Regions from separate parts of the Streptomyces sp. NPDC048643 genome, predicted to be linked through region 4. Evidence: riboswitches for the same ligand, from Rfam matches in the RefSeq annotation. Region 4 holds a riboswitch; each other region holds the start of a gene.

Evidence for each region. Region 4 has a riboswitch for cyclic di-AMP ahead of AB0C62_RS22450 (M23 family metallopeptidase). Riboswitches for the same ligand answer to the same signal wherever they lie in the genome.
Region 1: linked by a shared signal. The riboswitch ahead of AB0C62_RS21435 (M23 family metallopeptidase) and the one ahead of AB0C62_RS22450 (M23 family metallopeptidase) in region 4 are both predicted to bind cyclic di-AMP.
Region 2: linked by a shared signal. The riboswitch ahead of AB0C62_RS32615 (NlpC/P60 family protein) and the one ahead of AB0C62_RS22450 (M23 family metallopeptidase) in region 4 are both predicted to bind cyclic di-AMP.
Region 3: linked by a shared signal. The riboswitch ahead of AB0C62_RS17750 (transglycosylase family protein) and the one ahead of AB0C62_RS22450 (M23 family metallopeptidase) in region 4 are both predicted to bind cyclic di-AMP.

The regions. Positions count from the first base shown of each region.
Region 1 is NZ_JBEZHO010000020.1:119,870-122,062, forward strand. It holds gene AB0C62_RS21430 (PP2C family protein-serine/threonine phosphatase) at 1-964, shown strand, start outside; cyclic di-AMP (ydaO/yuaA leader) riboswitch at 1,222-1,379, shown strand; gene AB0C62_RS21435 (M23 family metallopeptidase) at 1,391-2,193, shown strand, end outside.
Region 2 is NZ_JBEZHO010000046.1:28,114-30,306, forward strand. It holds gene AB0C62_RS32615 (NlpC/P60 family protein) at 1-1,293, opposite strand, end outside; cyclic di-AMP (ydaO/yuaA leader) riboswitch at 1,302-1,473, opposite strand; gene AB0C62_RS32620 (hypothetical protein) at 1,938-2,162, shown strand.
Region 3 is NZ_JBEZHO010000015.1:143,443-145,635, forward strand. It holds gene AB0C62_RS17745 (transglycosylase family protein) at 1-387, shown strand, start outside; cyclic di-AMP (ydaO/yuaA leader) riboswitch at 570-760, shown strand; gene AB0C62_RS17750 (transglycosylase family protein) at 765-1,466, shown strand; gene eno (phosphopyruvate hydratase) at 1,829-2,193, shown strand, end outside.
Region 4 is NZ_JBEZHO010000022.1:94,429-96,621, forward strand. It holds gene AB0C62_RS22445 (pitrilysin family protein) at 1-779, shown strand, start outside; cyclic di-AMP (ydaO/yuaA leader) riboswitch at 993-1,152, shown strand; gene AB0C62_RS22450 (M23 family metallopeptidase) at 1,166-1,930, shown strand; gene AB0C62_RS22455 (GntR family transcriptional regulator) at 2,127-2,193, shown strand, end outside.

The DNA.
Region 1 (2,193 bases), on a different contig from region 4:
CCTCTTCACGGCCGCGACCCTGGTCGCCGCGCCCCTCTACTCGCTGCGCGGCACCGTCCTCACCGGCGCCGCCGCCGTCGGCGCGCTGATCCTCGTGCACCTGCGCCTCGGCATCGTCCTGCGGGTCGACGCGGTCACCGAGGTCGTCACCGTCGCCACGGCGGCCGTCCTGGGCGTGCTCATCAACATCCTCGTCCGGCGCAGCGACGAGCGGCTCGCCTCCGTCCGGGAGATCGCCGAGTTCGCCCAGCGGGCCGTGCTGCCGGAACCTCAGGCACGGATCGACGGCCTCGACGTCGCCGCGCGCTACGAGGCGGCCCAGGCGGACGCGTTCATCGGCGGGGATCTTTACGCGGTGCAGGACACCCCGTACGGCGTGCGGCTGGTCGTCGGGGACGTACGCGGCAAGGGGATGACGGCGGTCGCCGCCGTCGCCGTGGTCATCGGCGCGTTCCGGGAGGCGGCGGAGCAGGAGACGACCCTGGAGGCCGTCGCGCGGCGGCTGGAGCGGGCGCTGAAGCGCGAGGGCACCCGGCGCGACAACCTCGACGCCGTCGAGGGATTCACCACCGCCGTCCTCGCGGAGATCCCGCACGACGAGGAGATCGTCCGCATCGTCAACCGGGGGCATCCGCCGCCCCTGATGCTGCATCCCGACGGCACGCTCGTCCCGCTCACCGGCGGGCCCGCCGCACTGCCCCTCGGGATGAGCGACCTGGGCAGCACACCCGACCGGGCGGTGCCGGCCCGCTTTCCGCACGGCGCGATCCTGCTGCTGCACACCGACGGGCTGTCCGAGGCGCGGGACGTGCGCGGGGAGTTCTACGATCCGGCCGCGCGGCTGGCCGGGCGGATCTTCCCGGGGCCCGACGCCCTGCTGAACACCCTCGCCGTCGAGGTCCGCAAGCACACGGGCGGCGCCCTCAGCGACGACATGGCGCTGCTCGCCGTCCGGCGCGGCTGACGGCCCTCGAAGGCCCTTCTTGATCGTTGTCACGAGGGGTGATCGAACCGTGTCCCTCCGCATAACGACTGACACACCGTCACATGAAGCCGTGTCGACGCGATGCGGCCAACTCGCCCGTTTTTCATCGCCCATGACCCCAAAGTCCTGGCCAAAAAGCGTTAACGATCAGTCTGAACAGCTTGGAATCAGGTGGCCAGGTCTATTAACGTTCGATAACGCAGCGCGGTCGTCCCAGCCGTCACAAGAGATGGCTCCGTGCGCACGCGCCGAATCCCGCAAGGGAACCGGGGAACCACCAACTTGGGGTGAATCGAGCGTCCTCCACCGTGGCAGCACGGTGGGTATACGCGCGTAGGAGACCTTCCTGCTCCGAACCCGTCAGCTAACCCGGTAGGCGAGAAGGAAGGAAAGGAGTGCGCCCACGTGGCGTCCAACCGGCCTGCTCAGCCAACCTCGTTCGCACCGAATGACACACAGTCCTTCGGCTTCGCCTACGGCAAGGACGAGGGACCCTGGGAGGAGTGGAATCCCACCGAGGATTCCGTCCGTCCCGTTCGTGGCCGGCACCGCGTGGGAAAGCAGCGCGGCGGAGGCCTCGCCCGCAGCTCCACCGTTCTCGGTGTAGGCGTCATAGCCGCCGTCGGCGCCGGTGGCATGGCCACCGCGGCGCCCGGCAAGGCGCCCGTCTCGATCTCGCTGCCCGACCTGTCCTCGGTCACCCACTCGGCCAAGGCCCTGATCAGTGACGGTGCCGAGACCCCCAAGGGCTCCACGACTCCGCTCACCGGCGCGGGACTGACCACCGCCGACACCGCCCAGGGCACCACGGACGCCGGGGAGGCGCTGCGGGCCCGCATCATGCAGCAGGCCGAGTCGCAGCAGAACCAGGTCGACAGTGCCGTCCAGGAGGCCGCCGAGACCGCCGCCGCGAAGCAGGCCGTCGCGCTCGCCACCAAGCAGCAGGACGACGCGAAGGCCAAGGCGGACGCGGTCAAGAAGAAGGCGGAGGAGGAGGCCAAGGCGAAGGCCGAGGCCGAGCGCCTGGCCAAGCTCGCCAAGAGCTACTCGCTGCCGACCTCCTCCTACACCCTGACCTCGCGCTTCGGTGAGGCCGGCGCCCTGTGGTCCTCCGGCTACCACACGGGTCTCGACTTCGCCGCGCCCACCGGCACGCTGATCAAGGCCATCCACAGCGCCACCGTCACCGAGGCGGGCTGGGCCGGCTC
Region 2 (2,193 bases), on a different contig from region 4:
GAAGAAGAGCAGGTCACCCGGCTGGACACCGGCCAGGGCGATCGCCGGTCCGATCCGCGCCTGGTCGGACGTGGACCGCGGGAGCAGCACACCGGCGCTGCGCCAGGCGGCCTGGGTCAGACCGGAGGGGTCGTACGAGCCGGGCCCGGACGCTCCCCACACGCACGGCCTGCCCACCTGCGCGCGGGCGAACGCGACGGCCTCGGCGGCCCGGGTGTCGTACCCGGCGACCGGCGGCGCCGCGACGGCGGCGATGCCTGAGGCGTCGAACCCGGGGTGGGGATCGGCGGACCAGGGAGCGCCGGGCGCGGGCTGGTTCACGGGGTCCGGCCACGACGGGCGCCGACTGTCGTCGACGGCCGGGGCCGTCGGCTCGGGCGCGGCGGACCACGCCTCCCGCACCGGCAGGTACTCGACGTCCGCGACCGGCAGCGGGGCACTTCGCACCTGCGGGTGCCCGGCCTCCACGGCCGGCCACGCGGCACTCGCCACCGACGAGTACGCGGCCGTCGCGGCCGGCATCGGCACGTTCTGCGCCGGCCAGTACGGGGCCGACGGGACGGCCGTCTCCGCGGCCGGCAGGTCCACGGACGGGTACGCGACCGGCGTCGCCGCGCTCTGTCGTGCGGTGTGCCGGTTCAGCAGGTCCTGTGCGGCCGCCAGTTTGCGGCGGGCGCGGTCCTTGCGGAACCGCGGGGAGGCCGCGTCCGAGGCGGGCGCGGGTTCGGACACCACCGGAAGGGGCCCGGTGGACGGGGCGCCGATGTCCGGTACCGCGAGGGCGTACGCGGCCGTCGGGCCGGCGGTCAGTTCGAGGACGGGGCGCGCGGTGAGTTCCGCGACCGGCGCCGCGGTCAGCTCCGCGACGGGACCCGCCGTCAGTTCCCGTACGGGTGCCGCCGTCAACTCGGCCACGGCGCGCGCGCCTTGGGCAGGGAGTTCCATGGGACGTCCCGCACCCCCACCGGACCGGCCGGCCTCGCGCCCCCGGTCGGGCTGCCGGTCCGCGGGCAGTACCGCCGCGACGGTGGGGCCGAGCCGTGACCGCGCACCGTCGAACCACTGGCGCATCAGGTCGCTTTGAGCGGGATCGACACCCCCGCGCTCCTCCCCGGCCGGGCGCTGGTCGGTGAGCCGTCGGGCCGCGGCGCGCCGGTCGCCCTGACGGGAGGAGAGGCCCGCCAGAGCGCGGGTGGCGTTGAAGTTGCCGGTGTCGTCCTCGGCCCGGTCGTAGAGGGATGCGAGCCGTCGGCGGACTTCTTCGCCACTGGGCTGGGTTCGTTCCGGCGCCATGGGGATGGCACTCCTTCCGTCGTCCGCCTACCGGGTTAGCTGTCGGGTTCGGGCGGACGGTTCCGGAAGGTATGCCCTACGGCCAGTGCCCCTCAAGGCGGTTGGCCGATTCACCCCAGGTTCGGTGGGTCCCCGGCTCCGGCTGCCACGAGGACGGGCCGGACTCGGCGGAGGCCGCACCGCCCGGCGAGCATTCGCCGGAGGGAGTCGGGCGGCCTGGTCGTCAACCTAGCCATCTTGTGACCCCCGTGTGAAGATCCACGTCCCAGATGTCCGATACATTTTCGTGACCTTCGTCGCATCGCCCCGCTGTGCGACGGCGGAAGCACACACCGTGCGCGAATCGGCCGTCCGGACAACCGCGTTCGGCGGTGGACCCCCTCCAGGCGTCCGCCTCCCGTCCAGTTCCCTCCACCAACTCTCCACGCCGGCCCGGGGCTTTCGGTGGCCCGAAACAGGCCGTTCGCGGTGCGAACAGAACTGGCGTTCCCTGACGGCTCGTTCGACATCGACGGCTGCCGATGGTCATGCGGTGACCGGTTCTGGCCGACCCTGACGGATGACCACCGCGGCGGCGTCGCGCCCCTACCGTCAGGACAAGGAAGGCCCGCGGAAGGCCCTGAGAGCGAGTCGAGGATCCCCACGTGCACGATGCACCGATCTATGCCCAACTGATCTCCGAACGCGGTGACATACCGACGCTCGTCCGGAGCGAAGCCCGGCGGCTGCAGCGCGACTTCGAGTGGATCCTCAGCTGGGATCCGTCCACGGGCGGCCCGCTTCCCGGGTCCGCCCCGCGCGTGACGGCCGGCTCGCGTCGTTCCTTCGCCCCCGGCCCCGATCCCGCGGACCGGCTGGACTCCGCGTAGGCCCGTCCGGCGTGCCCGCCTCGTACGCGCT
Region 3 (2,193 bases), on a different contig from region 4:
ACGGCCGACGCGTCCGAGTCGGGCACATCGGACAAGTCCGGCCGGAGCGGCACCTCTTCGGAGCCCTCCGACGACGCGTCCACCACGCCCGGACGGCACCGCGGCGGCAACGCCGACGAGGACTCGACGGACGCCGCCACGGGCAGCCGCACCGACAGCGCGTCCGGACGGCACGCCTCGCGCGGCTCCGACGACGCGCGTGACGCCGGCGACGGCACCTACGTCGTGCGCGCCGGCGACAGTCTCTGGACGATCGCCGACGACCTCGACGTCACCGGCGGATGGGCCGACCTGTACGCCGCGAACGAGAAGACCGTGGGCATCGATCCGGACCTCATCCTCCCCGGTCAGAGCCTCGCTGTTGATAGCGAAACGGTCGAAAAGTAGCGGGAGTTCACGTCATGGTTCGCTGGGGAATGTCCGGTTTGGTGCGAGTGAGACATGAGTCTCAGAAGCCCTGATCGTCTTTGAAAATCAGGCGATCGACTGCTTACGGTCGTGACCGCTCGCCACAGCGGGCCCCGACGATCGCAACGCCGAATCCTGCCAGCGGCCGTACGGGAACAGTCGTCGCGCAAGCGCCGTAGGCAGGAGCGGGGGACCCAAGGTAAGTGCCGCGACCGGGAGTTGAGAGACACCCGGAGACGGCTTGGGGTAAAGCCGCGCGCCGTGGTTCCGAGAGGGACCGGGGACGTGCGGCCGGGCAACTCAACCGGCCCGAACCCGACAGCTCACCTCGCAGGCGTCGGTGAGGGGATCACTCGATGCTGTTTTCCAGCAAGGGCAAGCACCGCCGCCCGAACAAGGCCACCCGTGTCGCCGCGCTCGCCGGTGTCACCGGTGTCGCCATCGCCGCTCCGCTGATGGCCGCGGGCAACGCGTCCGCCGCGACCGGCTCCGAGTGGGACGCCGTCGCCCAGTGCGAGTCCGGCGGCAACTGGTCGATCAACACCGGCAACGGTTACTACGGTGGCCTGCAGTTCTCGTCCTCCACCTGGGCCGCGTACGGCGGCACCGCCTACGCCTCCACTGCCGACCAGGCCTCGAAGTCGCAGCAGATCTCCGTCGGCGAGAAGGTCCTCGCCGCGCAGGGCAAGGGTGCCTGGCCGACCTGCGGCACCGGCCTGTCGGGCGCCGCGTACAGCGGTGGCAGCTCCACCCCCGCCGCGCCCTCGACCTCCTCCGGCTCCTCGTCGGCCGGCAGCTCGCAGGACAACCGCACGTCCGAGCAGCCCGCCTCCCGTTCGCAGGAGCGCCCGGCCGCGAAGAAGACCGTCACCACCCCGACCGGCAAGAAGGTCAAGAAGGGTGACGGCGAGTACAAGGTCGTCAAGGGCGACACCCTCAGCTCGATCGCCGAGAAGCACCACGTCAAGGGCGGCTGGCAGAAGCTGTTCAAGCTGAACCACGACATCGTGGACGACGCCGACTTCATCTTCCCGGGCCAGCAGCTGCACCTTCGCTGAGCGAGGCCGCGCACCGGCCGGACGTGGTCGCCCTCGGCGGACGGCGACCACGACCCCGGCCCCGGCGGCTCCGCCCGGCTGAACGACACCCGGGCGAACGGCAGTCCCCTCGCGGGCCCGGCTCCCGGGTCCTGATCCCCACCGAGGGTCCCCGTCCCCACGGGCTCCCCGTTCCGGCGCGTGTTCCCCCGTACGCGCCGGAGCGGGGTTTTTCATTTCATTTTTGTTCCGATCGGGAACAATATGTACCCCGAGTTCTGCCCAAGGCGTGGTCGATCGGCTGGCCGATCCCCTCGGGCCGGTTAGGCTCGTCCCGCAGGACTACCCAAGCCCTGCGTACTCGCGTCACATCCCAGAAGGAGATGCTCGTGCCGTCCATCGACGTCGTCGTAGCCCGGGAAATCCTGGACTCCCGAGGCAACCCCACGGTCGAGGTCGAGGTCGGCCTCGACGACGGCAGCACGGGTCGTGCCGCCGTTCCGTCCGGCGCCTCCACCGGTGCCTTCGAGGCCATCGAGCTCCGCGACGGTGACCCCAACCGCTACCACGGCAAGGGTGTCGAGAAGGCCGTCCTCGCCGTCATCGAGCAGATCGGCCCGGAGCTCGTCGGCTACGACGCCACCGAGCAGCGCCTGATCGACCAGGCCATGTTCGACCTGGACGCCACCGACAACAAGGGCTCGCTCGGCGCCAACGCGATCCTCGGCGTCTCGCTCGCCGTCGCGCA
Region 4 (2,193 bases):
TGCGTCCCGCGACGGCCACCGCCGTGGTGGTCGGCGACCTCACCGACGTGGACGTGGACGCGCTGCTCGGTGACACCCTCGGCTCCTGGACCGGTTCGACCGCCGAGCCGCGCCCGGTACCGCCGGTGCACGCCGACGACACGGGCCGCGTGATCATCGTGGACCGCCCCGGCGCCGTCCAGACGCAGCTGCTCATCGGGCGGGTCGGCGCCGACCGCCACGACCGTGTGTGGCCCGCCCAGGTGCTCGGCACGTACTGCCTCGGCGGCACCCTCACCTCGCGTCTGGACCGCGTCCTGCGCGAGGAGAAGGGCTACACGTACGGGGTGCGGGCGTTCGGCCAGGTCCTGCGTTCCGCGCCGGACGGCACCGGAGCCGCGATGCTCGCCATCAGCGGCTCGGTGGACACCCCGAACACCGGCCCGGCGCTCGACGACCTGTGGAAGGTGCTCCGCACCCTCGCGGCCGAGGGACTGACCGACGCGGAGCGCGACGTCGCCGTGCAGAACCTGGTGGGCGTGGCGCCCCTCAAGTTCGAGACCGCCGCGGCCGTCGCGGGCACGCTCGCCGACCAGGTCGAGCAGTACCTGCCGGACGACTACCAGTCGACGCTCTACCAGCAACTGGCCGCGACCGGCACGGTGGAGGCCACCGCGGCCGCCGTCAGCGCCTTCCCGACGGACCGTCTGGTGACCGTCCTGGTGGGCGACGCCGCGCAGATCGAGGAGCCCGTCAGGGCGCTCGGCATCGGTGAAGTCACCGTGGTCACCGCCGAGTAGGACCGTGTGACCGAGATGGGCCCTGGTGACTGAAGAGTCACCAGGGCCCTCTTTTACGCGGACATCGCCCCCAAGATGTCCGTATTGGTGCGGAGGTTGCCTTCTGTGCTGTGGGATGCGCTACAAAAACCGTGATCCGTTTGTTGTTCGAAAGATCTCGCGTTTAGCGTCAGTCCGGCTGTTCGTCAGGCAGTGCGCCGCGCCCGCGGCACCGGACAGTCATCGCCGAGTCCCCGCATGGCGCGAGCCAGGGGAGCCGGGGACCCACACGTAGTCCCTGGGGTGAATCGGACGCCCTCCCCGGAGGGGGCCCGTAGGAGACCTTCCTGCTCCGAACCCGTCAGCTAACCCGGTAGGCGAGAAGGAAGGAAAGGATCAGCCCTTACATGGCGTTCACCTGTGGCACCGGGAAGCATCGTCGTCCGAGCCGCGTGCAGCGCACCACGAAGAACGCCGTCGGCGTCGCGGCCCTCACCACCACCGGTGTCCTCGGAACCCTCGCGGCACCCGCGTTCGCCGCGACACCGTCCGCCGAACAGACCGGGCTGACCCAGGCCATCACCATCGGTGACTCCGTCGCCGAGCAGATCGACGCGCAGGCCGCCGCCCAGCAGCACGCCGCCGACGTGGCCGCCGCGCGGGAGAAGGCCGAGCGAGCCGCGCGCAAGAAGGCCGCCGAGCTGGCCGCGAAGGCCCGCGAGAGCAAGGAGCGCGCCGCCCGTGCCGCCGAGCGCAAGCGGCTCAACACCTTCGTCATGCCGATCACCGGCTCGTACGTCTCCACCGGCTACGAGACCGGCGGCAGCCTCTGGTCGTCCGGCAGCCACACCGGTGTCGACTTCCACGCCGCGTCGGGCACCTCGGTGCACTCCGTCGGCGCCGGCACCGTCGTCACGACCGGCTGGGGCGGCGCCTACGGCAATCAAGTAGTGATCAAGATGCACGACGGCACGTACACCATGTACGGGCACCTGTCGTCCATCGGTGTCTCCGTGGGCCAGACGGTCACTCCGGGCCAGCAGATCGCGCTCTCCGGCTCGACCGGCAACACCACGGGGCCGCACCTGCACTTCGAGGCGCGCACCACCGCGGAGTACGGCTCCGACATGGACCCCGTCGCGTACCTCCGCTCGCACGGCGTGAACGTCTGACGACCGCTTCGCGGCTTCTCCACCGTTTCGATGCCCCGGCTCACCGAGCCGGGGCATCGTCGTTTCCGGAGGCCGTCTGTCCAAAAAATATCCATGGATTCAGGCCCGCCATCGGAAATTAAGGCTTCCTGCAATAGAGTCACTGAACAAGCGTCAATCGATGGCGTTTCGCGGGGATTAAAGCGGAGGTCCGGTCATGCGTATTCCGGCGCACTCGGTATGCACGGCGATCCGCGACGACATCGTCGCGGGCGTCTACGAGC